2 regions of the Arthrobacter sp. HS15c genome follow, and region 2 is predicted to be linked to the other one. Evidence: riboswitches for the same ligand, from Rfam matches in the RefSeq annotation. Region 2 holds a riboswitch; the other holds the start of a gene.
The links. A riboswitch is a leader RNA that binds a small molecule or an ion and turns the genes downstream of it on or off. The one in region 2 is predicted to bind S-adenosylmethionine.
Positions count from the first base shown of each region.

Region 1: it holds a riboswitch for S-adenosylmethionine, as region 2 does, so the genes downstream of both, ABV518_RS19120 (homoserine O-acetyltransferase) here and ABV518_RS17585 (DUF1737 domain-containing protein) in region 2, are expected to answer to the same signal.

Region 1 is NZ_JBFOHM010000012.1:45,344-59,743, reverse strand. Features, by position in the region: gene ABV518_RS19185 (deoxyguanosinetriphosphate triphosphohydrolase) at 1-396, opposite strand, end outside; gene dusB (tRNA dihydrouridine synthase DusB) at 380-1,558, opposite strand; gene ABV518_RS19175 (YibE/F family protein) at 1,649-3,091, opposite strand; gene ABV518_RS19170 (alpha/beta hydrolase) at 3,255-3,932, shown strand; gene ABV518_RS19165 (DUF1295 domain-containing protein) at 3,929-4,729, shown strand; gene ABV518_RS19160 (GNAT family N-acetyltransferase) at 4,806-5,837, opposite strand; gene ABV518_RS19155 (glycine--tRNA ligase) at 5,840-7,225, opposite strand; gene ABV518_RS19150 (DMT family transporter) at 7,374-8,372, opposite strand; gene ABV518_RS19145 (RNA-binding S4 domain-containing protein) at 8,406-8,639, shown strand; gene ABV518_RS19140 (alpha/beta hydrolase) at 8,697-9,347, opposite strand; gene ABV518_RS19135 (SGNH/GDSL hydrolase family protein) at 9,443-10,294, shown strand; gene ABV518_RS19130 (winged helix DNA-binding domain-containing protein) at 10,339-11,529, shown strand; gene ABV518_RS19125 (hypothetical protein) at 11,543-12,037, shown strand; gene ABV518_RS19120 (homoserine O-acetyltransferase) at 12,068-13,183, opposite strand; SAM riboswitch class IV at 13,196-13,311, opposite strand; gene ABV518_RS19115 (bifunctional o-acetylhomoserine/o-acetylserine sulfhydrylase) at 13,402-14,400, opposite strand, start outside.
Region 2 is NZ_JBFOHM010000010.1:146,220-160,619, reverse strand. Features, by position in the region: gene ABV518_RS17635 (hypothetical protein) at 1-494, opposite strand, end outside; gene ABV518_RS17630 (UDP-N-acetylglucosamine 1-carboxyvinyltransferase) at 675-2,198, shown strand; gene ABV518_RS17625 (glutamate--cysteine ligase) at 2,351-3,577, shown strand; gene ABV518_RS17620 (hypothetical protein) at 3,574-4,203, opposite strand; gene ABV518_RS17615 (LysE/ArgO family amino acid transporter) at 4,317-4,940, opposite strand; gene ABV518_RS17610 (LysR family transcriptional regulator ArgP) at 5,010-5,912, shown strand; gene ABV518_RS17605 (DUF1905 domain-containing protein) at 5,992-6,333, shown strand; gene ABV518_RS17600 (isoprenylcysteine carboxylmethyltransferase family protein) at 6,245-6,766, opposite strand; gene ABV518_RS17595 (O-succinylhomoserine sulfhydrylase) at 6,854-8,062, opposite strand; gene ABV518_RS17590 (rhodanese-like domain-containing protein) at 8,063-8,473, opposite strand; gene ABV518_RS17585 (DUF1737 domain-containing protein) at 8,470-8,727, opposite strand; SAM riboswitch class IV at 8,741-8,856, opposite strand; gene ABV518_RS17580 (hypothetical protein) at 9,002-9,466, shown strand; gene opgC (OpgC domain-containing protein) at 9,585-12,056, shown strand; gene ABV518_RS17570 (acetyl-CoA C-acyltransferase) at 12,099-13,325, opposite strand; gene ABV518_RS17565 (flavin monoamine oxidase family protein) at 13,575-14,400, shown strand, end outside.

The DNA.
Region 1 (14,400 bases), on a different contig from region 2:
ATTGCCTTCAAAGCCGCCGATGGCGTGCGCCACCTCATTCAGGGCGGACTCGCCGTTGTGGCCGAAGGGCGGATGTCCGAGGTCATGGCTGAGGCAGGCCGTGTCCACCACGTCCGGGTCGCAGCCCAGGGCGCGGCCCAGTTCACGGCCGACCTGCGCCACTTCCAGGCTGTGTGTCAGGCGGGTCCTGACGAAGTCGTCCGTGTCCGGCGCCACCACCTGGGTCTTGGCGCCCAGCCGCCGCAGCGCCGACGAGTGCAGCACCCGGGCGCGGTCGCGCTCGAAGTCGGAGCGGTAGGTGGTTTTGGGAGGCTCCTCCACCCAGCGGGCGGAATCGTGGGCGTCGTAGCCGGGCAGGACCGGTGCGGTGGTGCGGGTTTCAGCCACCGGAAACATCCAGCTCCGCGGCCGCGATTTCCTGGGACTGCGCATCGTTGAGGGCGCGGGACTCGAGCCAGTCCTTGGGCAGCGCCGGTTTCTTCGGCGATCCTGCACGGCCGCGGGGACCTTCTGCGTCCACGCCGGGGTACGGCGAGTCCTGGTCCAGCTCGGCCAGTGTTTCGCGCAGCACCTCCAGGCTGGTGACCAGGGCCAGCCGGGTGCGCAGCTCCCCGCCCACCACGTAGCCCTTGAAGTACCACGCCATGTGCTTGCGGATCTCGCGGAGGGCCTTGCCCTCGTCGCCGAAGGTTTCCACCATCAGTTCCGCGTGGCGGTAGACCCCTTCCGCTACCTGCCGCAGGTTGGGCTTGTGCCTGGTGTCGCTGCCTTCGAACGCGGCCTGCAGGTCCCCGAAGAGCCAGGGCCGCCCCTGGCAGCCGCGGCCCACCACCACGCCGTCGACGCCGGTTTCCCGGACCATGCGCACGGCGTCTTCTGCGGACCAGATGTCGCCGTTGCCCAGGACGGGAATGTCCGGCAGGGCTTCGCGCAGCCGGGCGATGGCGGTCCAGTCAGCCTGGCCCGAATAGAACTGTGCGGCCGTGCGGCCGTGGAGTGCGACGGCGGCGACACCGGCATCGCGGGCAATCCGGCCGGCGTCGAGGTACGTCAGGTGGTCCTCGTCGATGCCCTTGCGCATCTTGATGGTCAGCGGGACGTTGCCCTTGGACGCCTCTTTGACCGCGGTCTGGACGATCGAGGTGAACAGGTCGATCTTCCACGGCAGGGCCGAGCCGCCGCCGCGCCGGGTCACTTTGGGAACCGGGCAGCCGAAGTTCAGGTCGATGTGGTCGGCCCGGTCTTCCTCCACCAGCATCCGGACGGCGGCGCCCACGGTCACCGGGTCCACGCCGTACAGCTGCACGGACCTGACCTTCTCGTCGTCGTCGTGCGAGATGATGCGCAGGGATTCGGGCGTGCGCTCCACAAGGGCGCGGGAGGTGACCATCTCCGCCACGTACATGCCGCCGCCGTACTCACGGCAGAGCCTGCGGAAGGCGGAGTTGGTGATGCCCGCCATGGGAGCCAGGATCACGGGGGTGTCCACCGTGATGGGGCCCAGCTTCAGGGGCGGGAGTTCCAGCTTGGGGGCAGGAGGCGTTGCTGTAACAGTCACCTGTCCATTGTCGCAAAGCCGGGCAAATCGGGAGCGGCACCCTCGGCAGGGATGCTTCCCTGAAGCGCCTGACGGCGGGGCCGCGGCCAGTCAGCCGCGGTCCGCCCTGCGTCCCCGCCGTGTTTCTGCCGGCGTTTCTGCCTGCCCTGTTTCTGCAGCCACCGCCGCAGCGGCGGCGAGCGCGCCGGTGTCGTCCACGTCGTCCGGGCTCACGGCGCGGCGCTCCTGGGTTTCGCCGTGGTCCCCTGCAGCGGGACCCGACGGGAGCCCGGCGGTCCGGATTCCGGTTGCTTTGACCACCAGTACCGCGATGAGCGTGGTCACCGGGATGGCGAGGACCAGCCCGATGGAACCCACCAGCGTCCGGATGACTTCCTCGGAGAGTTCGGCGCTGGTGAGGGTATCCCCCAGCGGGCGGTCGTAGAGCATCACGATGATCAGGATGGGCAGCGCCGCCCCCGCATAGGCGAAGGCGATGGTGTAGACGGTGGAGGCGATGTGGTCGCGTCCGATCCTCATGGCCGAGGTGAACAGCTTGCGGGCACTCGTGGCGGGGGCAAGTTCGTACAGTTCCCAGACTGCGGACGACTGCGTGATGGTGACGTCGTTAAGGACGCCCAGGCCCGAGATGATCAGGCCGCACAGGATCACCCCGGAGATGGAAATGTTGGCCGAGGTGTTCACCAGTGTGGCGGCGTCGTGGTTGCCCACGCCCGCGAGGTTTGCGGCGTCGGTGGCCCAGGCTGCCAGGAGCGCCGTGATGGCGAGGCCAAACATGGTGCCCAGCAACGCCGTCGACGTCCGCGCCGAGAAGCCGTGGGCGAAATAGAGGACCCCGATCATAATCACCGTGGAACCCACCAACGCCAGAAGCAGCGGCGGCTTGCCCTCCACCAGTCCCGGCAGCATAAAGCTGACCAGCACAAAGTACGCTCCGACAAGTCCGATCAGGGCCCGGAGTCCCCGCCAGCGGGCAACCGCGATCACCACCACCGCGTACAGAAGGGCCAGCAGGACAATGGGCAGTGTCCGGACAAAGTCCACAAAAATGTAGGCCGGGGAACCCTGCCCCGCGGACGCGCCCTGGGCGTTGGAGAGGTTGAGGTACCGGATCTGGTCCCCCGGCTTCACGCCGTGGGACTTGGCGATGTCCGGGTTGATCACCACTTTGACGGGGTTGCCCCCCTTGTCCGGCTCGGTGAAGGCGAACGTACAGTCCGAGCCCTCGCCGCCGGAAGCCTGCTGGCCGGAATTCGCGTTGGGCGCCGCGGTGCCCTGCATGCAGCTTTCCACCACCACGCTTTGGATCTTGCCGGTGTCGAACGTCACCCCCGGCGCCGCCGAGTATGGGTTGGCCAGGGAAATGCCTTCCTTGCTCCCGGACGGCCACAGCATGGCCATCGCTGCCAGGGTCAGCAGGGTGAGCGGCACCAGCACTGCGGCGAGTATGTAGTTCGCTTTCCTGCGGGCGGCAATCGCCTGGGCCGTCGGCTCCGAATGGCCTTGTGAAACGTGGGTGTGACCGGACCCCATCAGCAGTTGAACCTCATACCTTGAACTCTACGTCCGGCGCCATAGGGTTGATAAATGGACCACCAGGAACTGGGAGGAACCCCGCGTGACCAAGCGCAAGACTGATGAACCCGGCAAGCCTCACTCCGCCGGGGCCGTTGACCGGCCCTCGCGCGCGGCGGTCCTGACTGTTCTGGAGCCGTCCGGACCCACGCTGGGTGTGGCGCTCGTGCTCCATGGGGGCAAGTCGCACAGCTTCGAGCCTGTGGCGGCACACCACCTGAGCCCCGCCCGGATGGTGCCGTTTGCCAAACACCTGCACCGCGCCGGGCGGGACCATGGCCTGGCGGTGTGGTCGTTGCGCAACAGCGTGCGGGGCTGGAACGGCCACGACATGACGCCGCTGCAGGATGCCCGGTGGGCCCTGGAGCAGATCAGGCAGCGGCACCCGGGGGTTCCGGTCTTCCTGCTGGGACATTCCATGGGAGGGCTGACGGCGGTGTGCGCGGCCGACGATCCGCAGGTGGCCGCCGTAGTGGCCCTCGCGCCCTGGCTCAGCCCCGAAACACCCTCGACCCGGGTTGCCGGGAAGAAAGTGCTGATTGTCCACGGGACCACCGACCGCTGGACCAGCGCCTCCGAGTCGCTCAAGTTTGCCCGCCGCGCCACCGGCACCGCCTCCATGCAGTACGTGACCCTCAAGGGGGCCGGCCATTTTATGTTCCGCCGGGTCCGCCTGTGGCATGCCCTGGCTACGGGCTTCATCATGAAAGCCTTCGGCGAGGCGACCGGGGCCGGTCCCGCCTCGGCGCGTGCCCTGGATGACCTGTTGCCTGCGACATCCGTCCAGGTCACCCTGTGAATCCTTTTCCTTGGCCGGAGTTCGTGGCTTCGCTCCCCTGGACGGCGTTGGCCGTTGTCCTGGTCCTGGCCCTGACCTTCGCCGTGGCAGTCCGGCAGGACAGGCACTCCGTCATGGACGTGGCGTGGGGGCCGGGTTTTGTGGCTGTCGCCGCCGTGTCCTGGTTCCTGTCAGCCGCCTACGGAGATGACCTGCGGCGGCTGCTCCTGCTGGTGCTGACAGCCATCTGGGGGCTCCGCCTGGGCGTGCACATCGGCTGGCGCGCCCGCGACGGGCACGAGGATCCCCGCTACAAGGCGATGCTGGGTTCGGCGCCGGGTTCACGCAACGTCTACACCCTCCGCCGGGTCTACCTGCCGCAGGGCGTGGTCATGTTCTTTGTCTCCCTCACCGTCCAGGTGGGCATGTTCTCCACCGGACCGGTCGGGTGGCTCGCCCTCCTGGGAGTCCTGCTGTGGCTGACCGGCTTCATTTTTGAGGCCGTGGGCGACTGGCAGCTGGCCCGGTTCAAGAAGGATCCGTCACGCCGCGGGACGGTGCTCAACACGGGGCTCTGGCGCTACACCCGGCACCCGAACTACTTCGGCGATGCCGCCGTCTGGATCGGCCTGTTCCTGGTCACCGCGGAGTCCTGGCCGGGCGTCCTGACGCTGCTGTCACCGGCCCTGATGGTGTGGACACTGGCCGGGAAGACGGGCAAGCCGCTGACAGAGAAGGCGATGTCCGGCCGGCCAGGCTACCGCGAGTACGTCGAATCCACCAGCGGCTTTATCCCTTGGCCGCCCAAGCGAAGGTGACGCCCATGTGAGTAGCAGCAGGTGTCGTTTTGAGGCTCCAAAACGACACCTGCTGATACTTAGTTGGGTGGGAGGGTCAGTCCGCGACGATCAGCGTTTCCGCGCCCGCCTGCCGCGCCTTGCCGCTGTCCAGCAGGGGTTCGACGGCGGCACGCAGGGCTGCCATGGAGTCGTCCAGTTCCAGCATGACCGGGTGCTGGTACGCGATGAGCGAGAGCAGGTCGCGGACCGCTTCGGCGGCATCGGCGGTGTCCAGGGCAGGATCGTGGCCAACAAAAACATCCGTGGCAGCCGAACCCGGAGCGGAGCCTTCCGGGGCCAGCGGATCCTGGGAGGCCTCCGCGTAGCTCACCGCGAAGGCGCGGATCCTGCCCTTCTTGCTGGGCGCAACGCCCGAGCCGAAGGCGGACTCCGGCTCGGCCCGCAGCACAATCGCACCGTGGGCGCCGGTGAGGTCGTCAAGGAAGAGCTTCTGCACCTGCCCCATGGACAGCACGCCCGGTGAATCCCAGCCGTGGATGGACGTGTAGTACCGCCCCACCACGTCGGTCAGCTCAACGGACCCGGTGGCGAGGTCCATGACCACATCGGACCCTGCGTTCTCGTCGTTGGCCGGGCGGCCGCCGTTGTCCTTGGCCGGGAAGACCGGCAGCTTCAGGGCGCCGGGTTCCACCACCACCAGCCGGGAACGCTGGATGGCCGACAGGCCGAACTCCTCGGCGAACGCGGCCCCGGGGCTGCCGGGCTGGACCTTCGCGCGGAGCTTGGTAACGCCCGACGGCGCATGGTCGGCTTCGCGGCGGAGCATGGTCAGGAGCGTCGCACCGATGCCGGCGCGCCGGTGATCCCGGGCCACCTCGATGTAGGCCCACAGCCGCTCGGGGTGCAGCGATGCCTCGTACACCACGCCCGCTGCCACCGGAATGCCGACGCCGTCAACGACGTCTTCGGCCACGATGGTGCGACGCCACGGGGTTCCGTCAGCACCGGCGGAGGACACGGTCAGGGCGCCGCGGAACTGGCCGGCCTGGAACGTCTCCGGGTCGCCCCAGATCTCCAGCAGCGCCAGGTCGTCGCCTTCGCGCCATTCGCGGTATTCGATGGCCATGCTCAGGCGCCGATCAGGCGGGCGGCCAGGTAGCCTTCCACCTTGTCCAGGGACACGCGTTCCTGGGTCATGGTGTCCCGCTCACGGATGGTCACGGCGTGGTCCTCGAGGGTGTCGAAGTCCACGGTGATGCAGAACGGCGTGCCGATCTCGTCCTGGCGGCGGTAGCGGCGGCCGATCGCGCCGGCGTCGTCGAAGTCGATGTTCCAGTTCTTGCGCAGCTGCGCGCCCAGGTCCTTGGCCTTCGGCGACAGGTCCTCGTTGCGGCTCAGCGGCAGCACCGCGGCCTTGACCGGGGCCAGGCGGGGGTCCAGCTTCAGGACGGTGCGGACGTCGACGCCGCCCTTGGCGTTGGGAGCCTCGTCTTCGGTGTAGGCGTCCACGAGGAACGCCATGAAGGAACGGGTCAGGCCGGCGGCTGGCTCAATCACGTACGGGGTGTAGCGCTCATTGGTGGCCTGGTTGAAGTAGCTCAGGTCCTGGCCGGAGGCCTTGGAGTGGGTGGAGAGATCAAAGTCGGTGCGGTTGGCGATGCCTTCGAGCTCGCCCCATTCCGAGCCCTGGAAGCCGAAGCGGTATTCGATGTCGGTGGTGCCTTTGGAGTAGTGGCTGAGCTTCTCCAGCGGGTGCTCGAAGAAGCGCAGGTTCTCCTCACGGATGCCCAGGCTGGTGTACCAGGACATGCGCTCCTTCATCCAGTACTGGTGCCACTCTTCGTCCGTGCCGGGCTCGACGAAGAATTCCATTTCCATCTGCTCGAATTCACGGGTGCGGAAGATGAAGTTTCCGGGCGTGATCTCGTTGCGGAAGGACTTGCCGATCTGGCCGATGCCGAACGGCGGCTTCTTGCGGGACGTGGTGAGCACGTTGCTGAAGTTCACAAAGATGCCCTGGGCCGTTTCCGGGCGCAGGTAGTGCATGCCTTCTTCGCTGGCGACGGGGCCGAGGAAGGTCTTGAGCAGGCCGGAGAACTCCTGGGGTTCGGTCCATTCGCCGCGGGTGCCGCAGTTGGCGCAGGCGATGTCCTTCAGGCCGTTTTCGGCCGGACGGCCCTTCTTTTCCTCGTATTCTTCCTCGAGGTGGTCCGCGCGGTAGCGCTTGTGGCAGGACAGGCACTCCACCAGCGGGTCGGAGAAGACGTCGACGTGGCCGGAGGCTTCCCATACCTGGCGGGGCAGGATGACGGAGGAGTCCAGGCCCACCACGTCTTCGCGGCCGCGGACCATGGACTGCCACCACTGGCGCTTGATGTTTTCCTTCAGCTCGGCGCCGAGGGGCCCGTAGTCCCAGGCAGAACGCGAACCACCGTAGATCTCACCGGCCTGGAACACGAAGCCCCTCCGTTTGGAGAGGGAAATGACCTGGTCGAGAACGGATTTTGCTGCCATGGTGGAACTCCAATTTCTACAGGGCCGCTGGGTGCGGTCCGCGGGTTATCTGGCCGCCGGGATCACCGTTGGCGAATCACCGTTGGTGGCCGGGCGGGGCGGGCGAAGGAAAGATTGCAGAAAGCTGCGTGTCCTAGCCTACCGGCCACTACCTCCTGAAAGCGCCCCGGGGCCAGGGCAGTGTGGCCAGGATGATGGCGGCCAGGGTGAGGACGGTGCCCAGGACGGTGGCAGGCGCCACGATGGTTCCCGGAGCGGGAACCAGGAGGTCAAGGCCAAGGGAGCCCAACAGCTGCCCGGCAATCATGCCCAGGCCTGTCACAAGGACTCCAAGGCTGCGGACCAGGAGTGCGCCCAGCCCGATGAACACGCAGCCCATGGGCCCGCCAACGTAGTACCACCACTCCCCCGGCAAAGGGCTGCCCGGCCCGGCAACGGCAACCTTGATGCCCCACGCAGTCCACAGCACCACGCTGCCGGCCACGAAGTTGACCAGCGTTGCCGCGATGGGTGTGCCGTAGTGGACAGTGGCTGTTCCGTTCATGGCCTGCTGGAAGCTCATCAGGAACCCCGCGAGGACAGGCAGCAGGAGCGGCAGCAGCAGCGTCTCCGGCCCGCCGGCCGCTCCGGAAGCTCCAGCGGAAGCCGCTGCAGGGGCCGCGAACCGTGGCGAGACCGCCCATGCCACGGCGGCGATGGTGAGGACGCAGCCGATGATCCGGATGCCGGTCACCGGTTTCTTCCCCGCGGGGCCGATGCCCAGCCGGTCCACCAGCAGGCCGCTCACCGTCTGGCCGGTCACCGTGGCCACGGTGAACAGGGCCACGCCCAGGAGGCCAACGGTGAAGGACTGGGCGAAGACAAACAGCGCCCCGATCCCGCCGGCCAGGACGTACACCGGCGGGAAGGCGCGGTTTCGGACGGCCGGTACGATCTTCGCGAGGCCGGCGCGTCCCTTGGGAAGGACCAGGGAAATCAGGATCATCAGGACCAGGCCTGTGCTGAAACTCACCACCGCCGCGGCGATCCCGTCATTGAGCCGGGCACCAAGTGCGCCGTTGATCCGGCCCTGGACCGGGATGGCAAGCCCTGCTCCGACTGCCAACGGGAGGCCTGCGAGCAACGGCAGCCGGGGGGTGTGGGTCATTGAATCCACCTTACGTCAGGCATTATTGCTTGTATGAGCAACCCGGACATCGAAGAGATCCCCATCCGCGACAGCATGATCCGCCTCGGCCAGCTCCTGAAGCTCGCCAGCCTGGTGGAGGACGGGGTGGAGGCAGCCGAGCTGATCAAGAACGGGCTCGTCAAGGTCAACGGGGATATTGATGACCGCCGCGGACGCCAGCTGCACAACGGCGATACCGTCACCGTCAACGGGCAGACCGTGAAAGTGGTCGCGCCGGAGGCCTGACCCGCGCGGCAGCGTGTGGCGGTCCGGGCGCAACAGCTGCGTCGCCGCCGTCGTGCCTTACTTGTTGAGCACCTCGTGCGTCAGGAACTCGGACACGTGCCCGACCTCCTGCTGGTTGATGCCGTGCCACATGCCTGTGTAAAGCACCTTGGTGAGTTTGACGTGCTTGCGCACCCAGCCCATGGTGAATTCGATCTTGTCCGGGGTGATCACCGGGTCCTGCTGGTCGCGGCCCCAGAACATCGGCACCGTGCCGTCCAGTTCGGCGTCGCGGAACGTGGGGTCCCCGCCGGCGTCCACGGCAAAGCCGGACAGGCCGACGACGGCGGCGAAGTCCGCGGGACGCTGCCGCAGCAGCGTGGTGGCCATGGCCATCCCCATGGAGAAACCCAGCAGCGTCACCGAGGAGTGGCCGTCCTTGATGGTGTCGATCCAGTCCAGCACATACCCGGAGGCCTTTTTCACGGCGTCCAGGGAGTAGTCGATCGAGGCTGTCAGCGGGAACCACGTGAAGCCCGGCCCCATGGCCATCGGGGCACGCACTGAAGCCACCGCGAAGTCGGCCGGCAGCATGTCCGCCAGGCTCAGGAGGTCCTGTTCGTTGGCGCCGTACCCGTGCAGCAGCACCAGCAGCGGCTTTCCGGCGCGCTGGTCCTCGGGCTGGGACCACAAAACAACGGGGGCGGGAAATACTTCGGCGTCAGTCATGGTTTCCATTCTTACAGCTACCCGGCGGTAACAACCTACGTTGGCGTAGCTTGAGAACGAGGAGGCAGGATAGGACCGTGAGTGAAGCCAGAGCCATGCAGAACCCGCCGTCCGACGTCGCGGAACATCCCTGGAGCCGCTATGTGGCCATGGGCGATTCCTTTACCGAAGGCATCGGCGACCCCGAACCGACGAGGCCGGGCGGCTACCGGGGCTGGGCGGACAGGGTGGCGGAGGAACTGGGCCGCGGCCAAAGCGATTTCGCCTACGCCAACCTCGCCGTGCGCGGCAGGCTCCTGCAGCAGATCGTGGACCAGCAGCTTGCCCCGTGCCTTGCCCTGAAGCCTGACCTGGTCACGCTCTCCGCTGGCGGCAACGACCTCATCCGTCCCGGCGGCGACCCCGACGTCCTGGCGGAGCGGCTCGATTCCGTGGTGCAGATCCTGGGCATGGGCGGCGCCACCGTGGTGCTTTTCAACGGCCCGGACACCGGGTCCTCGGTGCTTGGCCGGATCCGCAGCAAGGTTGCCATCTACAACGAGAACCTGCGGACCGTTGCGGCCCGGCATGACGCCATCATCGCCGACATGTGGTCCCTGCGGCAGCTCAGCGACCCGCAGATGTGGGACGAGGACAGGCTGCACTTCTCGCCCCTGGGACACCACACCATCGCGGCCATGGTGCTGGACTCGCTCAACGTCAGCCACACGCTGGAGCCCCTGCAGCCCAAGCCGCTGCCGCCGCGCACCTGGCGCGAAGCCCGGTCCGGGGACCTCGTGTGGGCGCGTGAATACTTTGTCCCGTGGGTGGTGCGGCGGCTGCGCCACCGTTCCTCCGGGGACGGGATCACCGCCAAGCGTCCGACGCCAGGACCCGTGTTCGGCCCGGGCGTCCCGTTGGGATCCGGCGAGGGTCCGCTCGGCTCCACTGACGCGGCCCGGCACTAGCCGCGGCCGGGCCGGAACCGCGAAGCGTGAATCAGGCGGCAGGCATGGAACCTGGTGCGGTGGTGCGGCGTCGGCTTCAGTCCCAGATGCTCCGCGGTCCGGCAGCGCCGTCCCCGGAAGCAGCCCTGCGGAACCTGCTGGCCGTCCAGGCACAGGATTTTCCCTACGCCCGCTGGAGCCTGGCCCAGCGCTCGTCAGCCGATGGATCAGCCGGCGGGCGGGCCGGTTCCACCGGTGGAGGCCCCGCCACGGCCGCGGACATCGAGGAGGCGGTGGCCGACGGCCGGATCCTGCGGACCCACATCCTGCGGCCCACGTGGCATTTTGTCCACCGGGACGATCTCCGCTGGCTCCTTGCCCTGTCCGCGCCGCGGCTCCACCAGGGCAATGCGGGCATGTACCGCCGCACCGGGATCGACACCGCCGCAGCCGCCCGGAGCGGCGAGGTGCTGGCCGGGGCCGTCGCCGGCGGCAACCACCTGACCCGCGAGCAGCTCGCGGCGAGGCTGCAGGACGCCGGCTTCGCCGGAAAGGGCCTGGAACTTGCCTACCTGATCATGCACGCGGAAATCAGCGGCGTCCTGGTCAGCGGAGCGCCGGTGCGCAGCCGCGGCGGCGCGCTGAAGCAAACGTACGCCCTTTTTGACGAGCGGGTGCCTGCCGGGCCGGCCGTGCCGCCGACCCGGCCAGAGGCGCTGGCGGAGCTGGCCCGGCGCTATTTCACGAGCCGTGGTCCCGCCACCGTCAAGGATTGTGCCGACTGGTCGGGACTGACGATGGCCGAGGTCCGGGAGGGCCTGCACCTGGCCATCGAGGAACATCCGGAAGCCCTCGGCACGGTGGTGATTGACGGCGTCGTATTTTATCACGGTGCCGGGCATGGCGCCGGCAGCGCTGACAGCGGACCGCGGATCGACCTGATCCAGTGCTACGACGAATATGTGATGGGTTATTCCGCGTCCCGGCACTACCTGGGCGGCAGCGCTCCTGCCTTCCCGGTCGATGGCTCGCTGCTGCACGTGGTGCTGCTGGACGGGCGGATGGTCGGCTCCTGGCGGCACACGCTGCTCCCCGGCCGGTGCGAACTGGACATCCGCCTGTTCGATCCGGCCGGTCCGGTGCCCGGCTCCCCGCTGGCCAACGCCGTGGAAGACGCAGTGGACAGATATGGGGCCTTCCTGGGAACCCCGGCCGTCCGCGTGCGCACCGGGGCTAAGCTGGAAGGACACACATGAGAGGCGCTACACCGTGAACAGCTTGTTCTTCTGGATCATCATTCTGTCGTTCCTGATTCCGATGGCGATGCGGATGTACCGGAAATCCGTCAACAAGCGGAACCAGGAACAGAGCTTCTCCGGACGCTACCCGGACCAGTTCCCCGGCGGCGGCCAGTTCCCCGGGCAACAGAGCCGCCAGCCGCGTGACGGCTACACCCAGCAGGACTACATGAGCGGCGGCTTCCGCCAGCTCGACGGCCCGCAGCCCCTGCCGCCCAGCCAGCCGCTGCCGCCCATGATGCCCGTTCCGCCCGCGGACCAGCAGTTCCCGCCGTACGGCCAGCCTGTGCCGGGCCAGGCCGCGGAGGCACCGCAGCAGCCTGCCGCCCCCGCAACTCCCCCGCCGCCGTCGGCCCCGCAGGGCTTCCGGGCCCGCAAACTCGCGGAACTGGACCAGCAGTACAGCAACGGCGAGATGGCCGTGGACGAGTACATGAAGCGGCGCTCCGAAATCATGGACGGCTAGCCAGCCGGGACAGTCGGCCGGGCAACCCAGTCAGACCAGGAACGTCTTCCGGAGCTGGCTGCCCAGCTGGCCGATCTCGGTCAGGAAGCCGTCGTGGCCGATGGGTGCTTCAATGACGTGGACATCCACGTCTCCGGGAAGTGCCGCGGCGAGTTCGTGGGACTGCGACGGGAAGTAGAGCCGGTCCGAGTCCACCGCGGCCACGAAGAACCTGGCGGTTGCCCGGGCCAGGGTTTCGGCGAGGGAACCCCTGCCGCGGCAGACGTCGTGGCTCATGAGAGCCTCGGTGATGGCAATGTAGCTGTTGGCATCAAAGCGGCTGACGAGCTTGCTGCCCTGGTGGTCCAGGTAGCTCTCCACCTGGTAGCGGCCCCGGTCCCCCAGCGCCGCTGCCTGCAGCGGGGTTTCGGGAGCCTGGGGCGACCGGCCGAACCGGCCGTCGAATTCCTGGGCTGACCGGTACGTGATGTGGGCGATCCGCCGTGCCAGGGCCAGCCCGTCCTCAGGGAAGGCTCCGCCGTAGTAGTCGCCGTCGTTGAAGTTGGCGTCCTGGCGGATGGCGAGGGTCTGGGCCTGTGCGAAGGCGATCTGCTCTGCGGTGCTGGCGGCGCCGATGGAGATCACGGCACAGCGCTCAACCCGGTCCGGGTAGGTCACGGCCCATTCCAGGGCGCGGGCTCCGCCCATGGACCCGCCCAGGACGGCATACCAGCTGCCGATGCCCAGCTGGTCCGCCAGCCGGGCCTCGGCTGCGGTGCTGTCACGGAGGGTCACGAGCGGGAAGCGTGAGCCCCACGGCTGCCCGTCCGGTGCGGGCGACGACGGGCCGGTGGAACCGTAACAGCCGCCCACGATGTTGATGGACACCACAAAGAACCTGTCCGTGTCTACCGGCGCGCCCGGGCCTGCCAGCTGCTCCCACCAGCCGGGCTCGTCGCTGTCGCCGCGCGTCACGTGCGTGCTGCCGGTCAGGGCGTGCTCAATGAGGACGGCATTGGAGCCGTCCTCATTGAGCGTTCCCCACGTTTCATAGGCGAGCGTGACTTCGGGCAGGTAGCCGCCCGCCTCGAGTTCAAGTCCGCCAATGCTGGCGTAACGGACCACGCCGTTTTCGGGTACTGCTGTACGGGAGACGGTAATCGTCATGTGGAGACCTTTTCTACGCGCTTGCCCGCCGTCAAGTGACCGGCAGGCCAGGTCTTCACCCGGGGCACCCCACCGCGGAAGGAGGGTTGCCGGCCAGCAAGCCGGGGCTGTCGCTGGCACTCATGACCTCCTCCGAGTGTACGAAACCGCCCCCGTGTATGGCTAAGAGTGTGACTGGTTTATGACTCCCCGAGGCTGGGCCGGTCCGGACCGGCGCCCTACTTTGCCGCCTTGGCTGCCCGGAATCCGGCCTCCAGGTCGGCCAGAATGTCGTCAATGTGTTCGATCCCCACGGACAGGCGCACCAGGCCCGGCGTCACGCCCGCAACCGCCTGCTGCTCCGCGGAGAGCTGGCTGTGCGTGGTCGACGCCGGGTGGATGACCAGGGAGCGCACGTCACCGATGTTCGCCACGTGGCTGTGCAGCTCCAGGGCATCCACAAAGCGTTTCCCCGCTTCGGCCCCGCCGGCCAGGTTGAAGGCCACCACCGCGCCGGTACCCAACGGCCCGTATTTGCGTCCGCGCTCATACCAGGGGCTTGACGGGAGCCCGGCATAGGCGACCGATTCGACGTCGTCACGGGCCTCCAGCCACTGCGCCACGGCGACGGCGTTGGCAACGTGCCGTTCCACCCGCAGGCTCAGTGTCTCCAGGCCCTGCGCGATCAGGAAGGCGTTGAAGGGCGAGACGGCGGAGCCAAGGTCACGGAGCAACTGGACCCGGGCCTTGAGGATGTAGGAGAGGTTGGCGCCGAGGGCTCCGCCGGCGCCAAGGTCGCGGGCGTAGACCAGACCGTTGTAGGTGGGGTCCGGGGTGTTGAAGCCGGGGAACCGTTCCGGGTCCTTGCCGAAGTCGAAGTTGCCCGAATCCACGATTACCCCGGCGATGGCCGCGCCGTGCCCGCCAAGGTATTTCGTGGCGGAGTGGACCACGATGTCGGCGCCCCACTCCAGCGGCCGGATCAGGTACGGGGTGGAGAGCGTGTTGTCCACCACCAGCGGGACGCCGGCCTCGTGGGCAGTCCGGGACACCCCTTCAATATCGAGCACGTCCTGGCGCGGGTTGGACACCACCTCGGCAAAGAACAGCTTGGTGTTGGGCTGGACGGCGTCCCGCCAGTGGTCCAGGTTGTCCGGGTCCTCCACGAAGGTCACGGAGATGCCGAACTTCTTCAGCGTGTGGGCGAGCAGGTTGTAGGTTCCGCCGTAGAGGCTGGG
Region 2 (14,400 bases):
CCGGCAGGGTCGCGGACTCCGCGGATGTTGGCGTCATCGTAGGCCTTGGCGTAGCCGTACATGTACGAGCACGCGGCGCCTACATCGCCTGCCCTGCACGGCCCGTAGGGATTGTGGACGGCAGTCCCGGCCGGGTATTTGTCGTTGGTGGGCCACCACGAACCGGCCGTCCCCGGGTTGGCGGTATTGACGTACAAAGCGACCTGGGGCTGGCCGGTGAGCCCTGCAGTGGTCCCGGCCCACGCCAACTGCTCCTTCAGGCACGGGTTGGTGGTGTTGGCCAGGCCGTTGTTGACGCCCACAATGCCGAACGCCGCGCCTTTGGGAAGTGCTTTGTTGCACTGCGGCCAGGACACGTCGTTACCCAGCAGCAACGGGGCGCCGTCTCCTGGCGGCGGTGCCGCGGCGGCCGGCGGTGCGAATACCAGGGCGAGGATCATCAGCCACAGCGCGCAGGCCGCTGCGAGCCCCGTTCGGGTCGCGTCCTTGCGCATGGGTGACCTCCCTGGCAGCCCGGCGGACCGCTCTTTTCAGTGTCCTCCGCCCGGGTGGCAGGGGTCAAGGAAGCCAGCCAAGCGCGCGACTCTATCGCATGAAGTGGGTAATGTGTGAGATTCGGCGCGTTGCGCCTCCTGTAATGCCCGAAAATAGCTCATGCGTGATATTTTTTTGGTATGACTCAGGAAACTGCCGAACATGTTGCCGCCACACTCCGGGATGCCCGCAGCCAGAAGGGCTGGACCCAGGGCCAGCTGGCCGCCGAGCTCGGAACCAGCCAGAGCGCCGTCGCACGGATGGAACAGGGGAAGCAGAACCTGAGCCTGAAAATGATCCAGCGGCTGGAAACGATTTTTGGGCACAGCATCGTCAAGGTGGGCACGTCCCAGATGACCCATCTGCGGGTCGAGGGCGGGCGCACGCTGTCCGGGGCGGTGGATGTGAACAGCAGCAAGAACGCCGGCGTCGCGCTGCTCTGCGCCAGCCTGATCAACCGCGGCACCACTGTCCTGCGCCGGCTGGCACGGATCGAGGAGGTCAACCGGATCGTGGAGGTGCTGACCAGCATCGGCGTCGAGTGCACCTGGCTCAATGACACCGACCTCCAGCTCCGCCGGCCGGCGGTCCTGGACCTGGACGCCATGGATGTGGAGGCCGCCCGCCGCACGCGCAGCGTCATCATGCTCCTTGGCCCGCTCCTGGACGAATCCGCGGAATACCGGCTCCCGTATGCGGGCGGCTGCGACCTGGGCACCCGCACCGTGGAGCCGCACATGCAGGCACTGCGCCAGTTCGGACTCTCTGTGGAGGCGACCGCCGGTTTCTATGCCGTGCAGGCGCCACTGGCCGACGACCTCGACCGCTCCTTCGTCCTGACCGAACGCGGCGATACGGTCACCGAGAACGCCATCATGGCAGCCGCCCACCGCCGCGGCACAACGATCATCCGCAACGCGAGCCCCAACTACATGGTCCAGGACCTCTGCTTCTACCTGGAGATGCTGGGGGTGAAGATCGACGGCGTTGGCACCACCACGCTGAAGATCACCGGCCTGCCGCTGATCGACGTCGACATAGAGTATTTCCCGTCCGAGGACCCCATTGAGGCGATGAGCCTGATTACGGCCGGCATTGTCACGAACTCGGAGGTGACCATCCGCCGGGTCCCCATCGAGTTCATGGAAATTGAGCTGGCGACGCTGGAGCAGATGGGCCAGCAGTTGGAGGTTTCCGGGGAGTACATGGCGCGCAACGGCCGCACCCGGCTGGTGGATGTGACCACCAAGCCGTCCGAGCTGCGGGCGCCGGAGGACAAGATCCACCCGATGCCGTTCCCGGGCCTGAACATCGACAACCTGCCGTTCTTCGCGGTGATCGCGGCCAATGCCGACGGCCAGACCATGATCCACGACTGGGTCTACGAGAACCGGGCCATCTACCTGACGGAGCTGAACCGGCTGGGCGCCCAGGTGCAGCTGCTGGACCCGCACCGGATCTACGTCAAGGGCCCCACCAAATGGCGTGCGGCCGAGGTGGGCTGCCCGCCGGCCCTCCGCCCGGCCGCCTGCCTGCTGCTGGCCATGCTCGCGGCCCGCGGTGTGTCGGAGCTGCGGAACATCTACGTGATCGAGCGAGGCTACGAGGACCTGGCCGAGCGGCTGAACACCATCGGCGCGAAGATCGAGTACTTCCAGGACTAGCGCGAACGTACACTTGCGGCCCCGCCGCCCGGCGCGAACTGGCAGATAATGCCCCCTCCACACGGATTTGAGGGTGTAATCTGCCAGTTCGCGCTTCGTCATGATCGGCAGTACCCCGGCCAACCCGGCGGGCGTTGAAGCACAATATAAGCATGCGAACATTCGGCGTCGAGGAAGAGCTCCTGATCGTTGATCCGGAAACCGGGGCGCCCCTTGCCCTGGCGGACGCCCTGCTGTCCGGCCGGCGGCTCGCCGCCGATGACGCCCCGGAGGATCCGCATGCGCTGGACACCAGAGCCAAGACCGCATACGACGACGAGATGGGCTTGAGTGCCGAGCTGAAGCTTGAGCAGATCGAGACGCAGACCCGTCCCTGCCTTGAATACTCGGAGCTGCTGCCGCAGATCCGGGCCGGGCGGCTGCTCGCCGACCAGGCGGCGCTCAAGAATGGCGCCAGGGTGGCCGCCCTGGCCACATCTCCGCTTGGTTCCACGACCCACACCACACCGGATCCCCGCTACGCGCGGATGCTGGAGCGGTTTGGCCTGACGGCGCAGGAGCAGCTGACGTGCGGTTTCCACGTCCACACCTACATCGAATCGAAGGATGAGGGCGTGGCTGTGCTGGACCGGATCCGCGACAAACTGGCCGTTCTCACCGCACTGAGCGCCAACTCGCCGTTCTGGAACGGGATGCCCACGGGATTCGAGAGTTACCGCACGCAGGCCTGGAACCGCTGGCCCACGTCCGGCCCGTCCGGCATTTACGGCACCTATTCTGCCTACCGGCGCGTGGTGACGCGCCTGCTGGACAGCGGCGTGATGCTCGACGAAGGCATGCTCTACTTCGACGCCCGGCTGTCCCGGAACCACCCCACCGTTGAGGTCCGGGTGGCCGATGTCTGCCTGCGCGCCGAGGACGCCGCCCTGATCGCCGTGCTGGTGCGGGCGATGGTCGAATCGGCAAGCCGGGAATGGCGCGACGGCGTGGACCCTGCCCCGGTGCCCACAGTCCTGCTCCGGATGGCGGCGTGGCAGGCGAGCAGCAGCGGCCTGAGCGGTGAACTGCTGGATTTCGGCACCTTCCGGCCCGCGCCGGCCGTGGATGTGGCGCGTTCCCTGGTGGATTACCTGGCTCCGGTCCTCGCCGAACAGGACGAACTGGCCCTGGCCCGGCAGGGCGTTGAGGACATCATTGCCCGCGGCACAGGCTCGGTGGAGCAACGCCGGGTCCGTGACTCGGCCATGGAAAAATCAGCGCCCGACGACGGCGGGCTGGGGGCCGTGGTCTTACACGCCGTGGGCGTCACGATGCGCGGAACCTCCGGGCTGCCCGAGGTTGATGAGGCCCCCGAACTGCTGAGGGTGCGCCAGTCCTAAGTTTCCCGGTCCTCTTCCTCCGGCGCGGAAGGTTCTTCATAGCGCATCAGCTGGGCACCGACGGCGCCCTCCACGAGGTAGAAGACGAACGGCGGGATGTCCTTCGCCCCTGACAGGATGGCGCCGAACGCGGTGGCGCCAGTGACCGCCGTGATGCCGGCCCACGGCTTCAGCGGCAGCAGCAGGAGGGCCGCCCCAAGCGCCGCAAGGGCGCCGATATGGAGTCCCGAATACGTCAGGAACGGCCAGTTGGCGCCCCGCCGGTAGGCGAACCTCTCCAGGTCCGAGGCGCGGTTCGCGAGGGAAACGACGAACAGCGGTGCGCCTGCAACCAAGGCTGCCGCCGCGCCACTGGCCATGGTTTTCGCGGGGCCGGGCCCGAGGGCCTGCGCGAACCGGACGAATCCGACCGGAACGGCCGCAGTGCCGGCCGCCGCCAGGAACTGGCCCGCGATCCAGGATCCGCGGCTGCGCTGCAGCATCGCCAGCCTGGTGGCCGGGTCCTTGGTGGCGTGCACCATTCCCACAAAGGAAATCCCCACACCCCAGCAGGTACTCGCCGCAATGATGACCGCTCCGGCCTTCCGATACGGCCTGTTCCCCTGCATTGCCTGTTTTCGCTGCATGGCTGGCTCCCGGTCCGGAGGGTGCGGTGGCCCGGCACCATCGCGGTGGTGACCATGAAGTTACGCCGCAGTGCCGTCGCGGTCAACGGGCAGGAGGCCGGCAGGTTCCAGCCTCAGGCACCCACCGCCAGGCGCAGCCCCAGTGCCAGCATCACGACGGCGATCAGGCCGTCGAGGATGCGCCACGACGAGGGCCGCGCGAAAAACGGACGCAGGATCCGTGCGCCGAACCCGAGTGCGCTGAACCATACGATGCTGGCGGCAATGGCCCCGGCCCCGAACCACCACCGCAGGTCCTTCGACTGCTGGTTGGCCACCGACCCGAGCAGCAGCACTGTATCGAGGTAAACGTGCGGGTTGAGCCACGTCAGGGCAAGCACCGTGGAAACCGCTGCCCCGGCCCGGAGGGCTTTCTGGTGTCCCGAGGCCTTCAGCGCCCCCGGGCGGATCGCCCGCCGGGCCGCCATAACGCCATAACCCACCAGGAACGCCGCGCCGGCGTAGCGGGCCACCCCCACCACCACCGGGTTCGCCTCAACCAGTGCCCCGATTCCGGCGATGCCGGCGGCGATCAGCAGCGCATCGGAGACGCTGCAGACCAGGACGACGGCGGCCACATGCTCGCCGCGGATGCCCTGCCGGAGCACAAAGGCGTTCTGGCTGCCGATGGCCACGATGAGCGCCAGCCCCGTGCCGAAGCCGAGCAAAGTGGGGGCGAGGAAGTGCGTCAGATCCATATCCTCCAACGTATGGCGGACCGTAAGATTACTCCAGCTAAATATTCTTATGACTATTAAGGAAAGCTAATGAAGACCTTCCAGTTTGAGCAGCTGCGGACCTTCGCCGCCGTCGTGGATGAAGGCACGTTCGAGGCGGCGGCCCGGAGCCTCATCGTCACGCCGTCGGCCGTGTCCCAGCGGTTGAAGGCAATGGAGGACGCCGCCGGACAGATCCTGCTGCAGCGCACCAACCCCGTCCGTCCCACCCCTGCCGGGGAAGCGGTCCTGCGGTTCGCGCGGCAGGTCCGGCAGCTGGAGTGGGATGCCTTGCGGGAACTCGGCGACGGCGCGGACGGGCCAACTGCGCCCATTCCCCTGGTGGTGAACGCCGACTCGCTGTCCACGTGGTTCCTGCCGGCGCTGGCAAGCCTTCCCACCGACGCCGGCGCGTACTTTGAACTGCGCAGGGAGGATGAACAGCACTCCACGCAGCTCCTGCGCACCGGAACGGTGATGGCCGCCGTGACGGCGACCCCTGAGCCCGTCCAGGGCTGCAGCGTGGAACCACTGGGTGCCCTGAGGTACTACGCCGTGGCCAGCCCCGGCTACGTCCGCCGCTGGTGGCCGGACGGGCCGGACCTCACTGCCGGCAGCCGTGCCCCCGTCATGGATTTTGACCGCAAGGACGACCTGCAGGGCGGATTTTTCCGCGAACTGACCGGCGCGGAACTGACCGCGCCGCGGCACTACGTCCCGTCGTCGGCCGAGTTCGCCCAGGCCATCCGCCTGGGACTGGGGTGGGGCCTGTTGCCGGAGCAGCAGTGCCTGGCCGACATCCGGAGCGGGGCGCTCGTGGGGCTGGCACCGGCCGATCCTGTGGACGTGTCGCTGTTCTGGCAACGGTGGAAGATTGATTCCCCGCTGCTCAACCAGCTCTCCGCTGCGGTACGTCAGACGGCGTCCCGTCACCTCCGCCAGCCTGGAGCCTGACCTCCCGCGCCTGACCTGCCGCGCCTGGCCCGGCCACCGCGGGGATGCGGCGCCAAAGGCGCCATGCCATACTCAGGCCGTGACGTCGTCGTACTCCTTCCGCGCCGAATTGTGGCTCTACCCCGAAGAAGCGGGCTGGCACTTCCTGACGCTCCCGGCGGATGTGGCCGACGATCTCCGCGAGGAAACGGCAGCGTTCCGGAAGGGCTTCGGCTCGATCAAAGTCACCGCCGAAATCGCCGGCCATACGTGGCAGACGTCGGTCTTTCCGGACAGCAAAAGCGCCTCCTACCTGTTGCCCGTCAAGAAGGCTGTCAGGGCCGCGGCCCGCATCAGCGCCGGCGACGAAGTGGCAGTGCGGCTGGAAATCCAGCATGACGATGGGGCACATACCGGGGCACGGACTGACGGTACCGGCTGAACTCCGCCGGGAACGTTGCCTCCAGCAGAGCCTCCTCCCGGAGTACTTCACGGTGCACCGCGGCGGACGCGACCGGAAGGGCCGCCGTCGTCCACGCATCATTCCGCAGCAGCCCCACACCCAGGTGAACCAACGCCCACCCGACGTACATGGGGTTCCGCGAGCGGCCATAGGGGCCCGAAGTCACCAGGGTTTCGGGCCGGGCCAGGCGTGTGTCCCGGGCGGCGAGCCACGCCCACGTGATGAGTGTTCCTCCGGCAGCCAGCGATGCCCCGCCGGCCAGGCGCAGGGCAGCCACCGGCAGGCCGGACGACTGCACGAGCCGGTGTGGCTGCACGCGCTGGAGGACCATGCCGGCGGCGATTCCCGCCAGGTTCTGCTCCGGCAGCGGGAAATTTGAAAGCAGCCTGCTCCACTCCCGGCGTGATGTCATCCGATCACCGCCCAACCCATGCGCGAACATGCAGATAATCACCTCAAAACGCGAGTTATAGGTCATTATCTGCCAGTTCGCGCCAAGTCAGATCTGCTTGAGCGCCTGCTCCAGGTCGCGGATGAGGTCGTCCGCGTCCTCGAGGCCCACGGACAGCCGTACCACGCCGTCACTGAGCCCGATGGCGGCGCGGCCTTCGGGACCCATGGCGCGGTGCGTGGTGGTTGCCGGGTGGGTGATGAGGGACTTGGCGTCGCCCAGGTTGTTGGAGATGTCGATGATGCGCAGCGCGTCCAGCAACGCAAAGGCGGCGTCCTTGCCGGAGCGCCCGGCCGTCGTCGCAAGCTCCAGCGTGAGGACGGTGCCGCCGGCCTTCATCTGCTTGGCGGCGAGCTCGTACTGCGGATGCGATTTCAGCAGCGGGTACTTGACCCAGCTGACGGCAGGCTGCTGTTCGAGCCATTCGGCCAGCCGCAGTGCGGTGGCGGAGGAGTGGTTGACGCGCAGCGCCATGGTTTCCAGGCCCTTGGTGAGCACCCAGGCGTTGAAGGCGGACAGCGAAGGACCGGTGTGGCGCATCAGCTGCTTAACCGGGCCGTCGATGAATTCCTTCGTGCCCAGGATGGCCCCGCCCATAACCCGGCCCTGGCCGTCGATGTGCTTGGTGCCGGAGTAGACAATCACGTCCGCGCCGAGCTGGCCGCAGCGCTGCAGCAGGGGAGTGGCAAAGACATTGTCGACGACGACGGTGGCGCCGGCGGCGTGCGCCAGTTCGCTGACCGCGGCGATGTCAACGATTTCCTGCATCGGGTTGGACGGCGACTCGAAGAACACCGCGGTGGTGGGCTCCGACAGGGCGGCGCGCCACTGCTCCAGGTCAGTTCCGTCGACGAACACGGTCTCCACGCCCCAGCGCGGCAGGATCTCGTTCAGGATCACAAAGCAGGAACCGAACAGTGAACGGGCCGCAACCACGCGGTCACCGGCGGCGAGCAGGGCACCGAGGGCAGTGAACACGGCGGACATGCCGGACGCCGTCGCGAAGCACGCCTCGGTTCCCTCGAGCAGCCGGAGGCGTTCCTGGAACGTGGCCACGGAGGGGTTACCGTACCGGGAGTAGACGAAGCGCTCGTCCTCGCCGGTGAAGGCGCGCTCGGCAGCGGCAGCGGATTCGTAGACGAACCCGGAGTTCAGGAACACCGGCTCGGTGGTCTCCTGGAAGTTGGTGCGGTCCAGCCCGCCGCGGACTGCCTGGGTGTCAGGGCTCCAGCCGGCGGCATCGTCGTTAAAAGTCACTTAGTTCTTTCCCAGGTTGGTTGGCAGGCCGCGGTTCTTCCAGCCGTTGACGGTGCGCTCGCCATAGCGGTCCGGCTCGCCTTCGAAGCCCTCCAGGACGTTGTAGGACGTGAAGCCGGCCCGCGTCGCAGCATTGGCGGCGGCGATGGAACGCTGCCCGGAGCGGCAGATGAACAGCAGTTCGGTGCCGTTGTCCTCCGGCGCCTGCTGCGTGAGATCCGTGATGAAATCCGGGTTGGGAATGCCGCCGGGGAACGTCCACTGGATGAACAGGGGATCGTTCTCGGTGGCCTTGGTGTCCGGGATGCCGATGTGCGCCCACTCACCCTCCGTGCGGACATCCACCAGGATGGCGCCCTGCTCCAGCTTGGCCCAGGCTTCCTGCGGGGTCAGGTCTCCGGCGTAGCTCACGCGTGGCCCTCGCCGTCGAACTCAAGGTCTTCTACTGCTGTGGCGACGGCGGCGTCCGCGCTGGCGATGGCTGCAGGGAGGATGAGTGCCTGCGCCACAATCACCTGGCCGCCGTTGGACGTTGCGGCCGGGCTTCCGTGAAGGACATAACCTTCGGCCAGGGCGGTGGAAATCCGCTCACAAAAATTACGGTCGTCCGGGCCTGTAATAAGCCGGTACGACAGTCTTTCTTCAGGGGCAGGTGCGTCAGACACGACGGATCTCCTTCTCTCACGCTTGCAGCTCGAATCGGTCGATATGCCGAGTATTCACCTGAGGCACCCCGCCGCGAAAGGGAGGGTTGCCGACCGGCCAGTCAGGGCTTGGCGCCGGTTCTCATTACTCCCCAAAAACGTAACACTTGGCCCGCCCGGCCGCACCGCCGCCGTCGTCATGTTCCGTAACCAACACGTGCTTCCACCGCCGGCAGCCGGCCGGGACAATCAATCCATGGGGATATCTCGGCGGGGACCGGCTGCATTTGCGCGGGTGAGAACAGCCGCGGCCATCCTCGCGGTGGCCACAGTAGCCCTGGGTCTGGGCGGTTGCCGGGACATCCTCGCGCCGCCGCCGTGCATGCCGCCGGCGTACACCGTAACGCCGTCGGAGGTTAAGCCCGGTGACCAGGCCACGGTCAGCGCGCCGGACACCACCTGCGGTGCCCGCTACGGCCGGGACGCGCAGGTCCAGGTGACGGTCCGGGATGCGAACCGGGCGGTGATGCTGGAGGAGCTCGCTCCCATGACCGACGACGGCGGCTTCACCCTTCTGTTCACCGTCCCGCCTGCGGCGGCTCCCGGAGAGGCCGCCGTGATGGCGTACCCGTACAACCTGGACTGGTGCGACGACACCGGAGTCAACAACCGGGCCGGCGCTGGCCCCCAGACCCTCGTCCTGGTCTCGTGTGCCGAACGCAGGGTGCCGCTGGTGATCGTGGGTAGTACCGGGGGCTGAACAGGGGCGATGCCCGGACGGGGCGATCCCGGATAGGACGCGGAAACCGATTAGAGTTTGTTGGGGCACCGGCCACCAAATGCCGAAGCGCAGCCGTCCTTGGGGGGTCAACACCAGCATGCCAACTGCCACCGCCTTCCGGCCCGTGATGAAACCCGCGGCCGCGGCCCGTCTTCGTCCGTTGCCGGCAGCGCTGCTGGCGGCCCTGCTTCTGCTTCTGACCGTACTCCCCGCGGGCACTGCCAGCGCTGCCGAGCCTGTCCCGGGGAACGGCAAGCCGCTCCTTGGAGCTGTGCTGGAGTGGGGCGAGGATTCGGCCGAGGGCTTCGCCGAACGGTTGGGCGCCTCACCCGCGCTGCTCGGGCACGATATTTCACTCCCCGTCCGCTCCGCCGAGGAAAATGATGTCCGGGAGTTCCTTGGCCAGGCGTCTGCCCTGGGCTCCCACGCCATGCTCACGGTGCGCCCATCCGCTGCGCTGGCGCAGGTGGACGCCGCGGCCGCCGCGGCGTTCGCCACCAAGGTCCAGGCGCTGGCCGCCGGCTTCCAGGGCCAGCTCCTGATCCGGTTCGCGCCGGACATGAACTCGAGCTGGGTGGAATGGGGGCAGCAGCCGCCCGCTTACAAGGCGGCGTTCCGGAACGTCGCCGCAGGGTTCAAAGCCGCTGACGACGCCGGCACGGTCATGGTGTGGCAGCCATACCTCGGGCGGGACTACCCTTTCGAGCGCCACCGGAGTGCCCCGGCTCCGGGATCCGAGGGCTTCGCCGCCCTGGACACGAACGGTGACGGGACCTGGAACGGCTCAGATGCGGCCTATGCGCCCTATTATCCCGGCAACGACGCCGTGGAATGGGTGGGGTTTACCGCGTATCACGATGACACCGGCGGCAAATCCGCGGTCAACACCCTTCCCGTGGCGGGTGAGCTGGCCACGATGCTCACGCGCTCCGGCAGCGAGGATTTCTACGCCTCCTATGTCGTTGACCGGAACAAGCCTCTGGTCCTGCAGACCTCGGCCTTCTACAGCCCGGCCTCCGGTGGCGCCGGGAACCGGGACATCAAAACTTCCTGGTGGGCGCAGGCCCTCCAAGCAAGCACCTCCACGCGTTTTGACCGGATCGCCGCCGTCGTGTGGGACGAACGGACCAGCACCCGCGACACCGGTGTGGCCAGCATCGACTGGCGGCTGACCGGCGACGCCGGGACAGCTGGGGCCGCGCGCGCGGCTCTGGCGCAATCCGGGCTGACCACCGGGCCGGTGACGGTCACCAGCGGGGGCCAGCAGGCCACCAGGGCCAATTCCCTGACCGGAGCCGCTGCGTGGACTGTGGCCGCCGCCATGGCCATCCTCCTGGTCGCGCTGTGGCAACTCCCGCGGCGCGTAGGCGCGGTGGCCGCCTGGGGATACGGCGAACCAACCAAACGCGACTCCCGCATTGACTTCCTGCGGGGGCTCGCCATCGTGTTTGTGGTGGTCAACCATCTCGGCATGACCTCCCTGTTCCAGCTGCTCACCCAGGAGGCCGTCGGGTTTGTGTCCGGGGCGGAGCTGTTTGTCCTGTTCTCCGGCCTGGTGGTGGGCATGGTCTACGGCCCCCGGGTCAAGGACGATTTCGGCAAGGTGGTGGACCTGACGTCCCGGCGGGCGGGCAAGCTCTATCTGACGGCCCTGGCAGTGCTGGTAGGCGTCTTCGTGATGTCGCTGCTGCCGTTTTTCCAGACCGATGCCCTGACCACGTACGTGGACCAGGGGACGGGCGGCGCCGGGCACAACGCCGTGGGCCGGACCTATGACCTGTACGCCGGAATGGAGACGCTGCTGCAGTTCCCGGTTCCCGCCCAGGTCCTGCCCGCCATCGTGCTGCTGCAGTTCGGCCCGTGGCAGTTCAACGTCATGGGCCTCTACGTGGTCCTGCTGCTTGCCAGCCCGATGATCCTCGCAGCACTCAACCGGGGCAAGGCCGTGTGGGTTCTTGCGGCCACGCTCGGCCTCTACGCCGTGGGTGCGGCCACCCGGTTCCGGCTGCTGCCCTCCCAATTCGAGGACTCGTTCCCGCTGCTGGTGTGGCAGGTGCTTTTTGTCATCGGCCTGGTAGCAGGCTTCCACCGCCACCGGATCGCCGCGTGGCTGTCCGCGCACGCCTGGGTGGTGGCTGCCTGCACGGTGCTGGCGGTGGCGTTTACCTTCCTGTCCTGGTGCAACCCCTACCTGGCCAACGGGTATGACCTGCGCCTGGCCGTCATCCCGGACACCGCCTACCGGGCCATGTACGACACCTTCTTCGGCCGGACCTACCTCGACCCGGGCCGCCTGCTCAATGTGCTGGTGCTGGTGGTCACCGCGTACGCCTTGCTTAGCGCCTACTGGAAGCCCCTGGAGCGGGCCTTGGGCTGGTTCCTCATCCCCCTGGGGCAGGCCACGCTGTACGTCTTTATCCTGCACGTGGTGCTGATCGCCGTCATCGCGAACATTCCGCTGCTGCGGCAGGGCGACATCCTCATCAACACTGCAGCCTACGCCGTGGTTCTGGGGGTCCTGTGGCTGATGGTGAAAAAGCGCGTCCTGTTCGGGATTATCCCCACCTGAGCCGCGCGGTCTAAGCCCGGCATGCCACCCGGGCAGCAGCCGTCAGGCCTTGAGGATCAGGGCTTCGCCCTGGCCGCCGCCGCCGCACAGCGCGACGACGCCGGTACCGCCGCCGCGCCGTTTAAGCGCCAGGGCCTGGTGCAGCACCAGCCGCGCGCCGGAGGCCCCCACCGGGTGGCCCAGTGCGATGGCCCCGCCCTCGGCGTTGATCTTCCCGGCTGAAATGCCGAGGTCCCGGGCAGACTGGACGATCACCGAGGCGAAAGCCTCATTGATTTCGACGAGGTCCAGGTCCGCCACGGAAATCCCTTCCGCACGGAGGGCTTTTTCGATGGCGCGGGACGGCTGGGAATGCAGCGAACCGTCCGGCCCGGCCGTCTGGCCGTGGCTGCAGATCTCGGCAATCCAGCCCAGCCCCGCGCGCTCGGCGGCTGCCTTGCTGGCCACCACGACGGCGGCTGCGCCGTCGGAGAGGGGAGAGGCGGAACCCGCGGTGATGGTGGCTGAGTCCGACGTGGAGAAGGCAGGCTTCAGCGCCGCCAGTGCCTCCGCCGTCGTGCCCGGCCTGATCCCCTCATCAGCGTCCACGGTCAGTGCCGGACCGCGGCGCTGGGGAATCTCAAGGGGAGCGATCTCCTCAGCCAGCAGCCCAGCGTCACGGGCTGCTTCGGCGCGCTGGTGCGACCGGGCAGCCACCTGGTCCTGTTCCGCCCGGCTGATGCCCCGCTCCGCGTTGCCCGCATCCGTGGCGGCACCCATCAGGACCCCGGATACCGGATCCTGCAGCCCGTCATGGTTCAGCGAATCCAGCAGGGGTGCATCGCCGATTGCCACGCCGGAACGCAGCCGCGGCAGCAGGTGCGGGGCGTTGGTCATGGACTCCTGGCCAGCGGCCACGATGAAGTCCGCTTCGCCGGCACGGATCATCCGGGCCGCGTCAATCACGGCGGTCAGCCCCGAGAGGCACAGCTTGTTGATGGTCACGGTGGGGACATCCCAGCCGATGCCAGCCGCGAGGCTGGCCTGCCGCGCCGGTCCCTGGCCGGCTCCCGCCTGGATGACCTGCCCCACGATCACGGCCTGCACCTGGTCCGGCGCCACACCGCTGCGTTCCAGGGCATGGCGGATCGCGTGCGCGCCCAGTTCACTGCTGGTCAGGGAGGCGAGGCTGCCGCGGAACCGGCCGAACGGCGTCCGGGCCCCACCGAGGATGACGGCGGTGCGGTCCCCGCTGGCCGGGGAAATGTTGGCCGTGGCGTCGTTGCCCATGATGCTGCCTTTCGGTGGTGGCGGTGTGGTGTGCCGGACCCTTGAGTGCACGTCCGGTTGCCGTTTCCTCCAGCATGCCACGGGCGCCGGGAGCGTGGAACGGGGTACAGGCTTCGGGTTTACCCAGCGTAAAGCCTGTTTACTTTACCGAAATATGAACGGTACGGCCACGAAATTGTCACGCCATTTGACGAAACATTCACTCAATACGCTCCCTTTCGTAACGTCTGACAGAAAAGGGAAAACAATATGGCAAGTGCGACTCGCAGGAATTTTCTCCGCTACGTGGGCATGGTGGGTGGCGCAGGTGTTATGTACCAGACCATGGAGGCCATGGGCCTTGCGCCGGATTCTGCGACCCCGGCGTTTGCCGCGCCGCGGGCAGGCGACCTGAACGGGGCAGGGAAGTCCGTGGTGGTGCTCGGTGGCGGCATTGCGGGGCTCACCACAGCCTATGAGCTGGGCAAGGCGGGCTACAAGGTGACCATCCTGGAAGCCCGGATGCGGCCGGGCGGGCGCAACTGGACGGTCCGCGGCGGCACCGAGGAGACGGACCTCAACGGGATCACCCAGCGGGCCACGTTCTCCAAGGACCAGTACATGAATGCCGGGCCCGGCCGGATACCGCAGCACCACATCACGCTGGATTACTGCAAGGAACTCGGCGTCGCCATCGAGCCCTTCACCAACCAGAACGCCGACGGCTACCTGTTCCGCGAAGGCAGCACCAAACTGTCCAACACGCCGGTCCGGCACCGCGCGGCCAAGGCGGACGTCTACGGATATGTGTCAGAACTGCTGGCGAAGGCCACCGACCAGGGCTCCCTGGACAGCTACCTGAGCCCGGCGGACAAGGAAAACCTCATCTCCTTCCTGGGCAACTTCGGCGCCATCGGCGCCAAGGTCCCGGGCGATGCCGCTGCCAGCTTCAAGTACTCGGGCAGCGGCAGGAAGGGCTACTCCGTCGCACCGGGCGCGGGCCTGGAGGCGGGCACACCTTTGGCGCCCGATGCCCTGTCTGACGTGTTCGCCAGCGGCGTGGGCAACTACTTCTCGTTCGAATTTGGCTGGGACC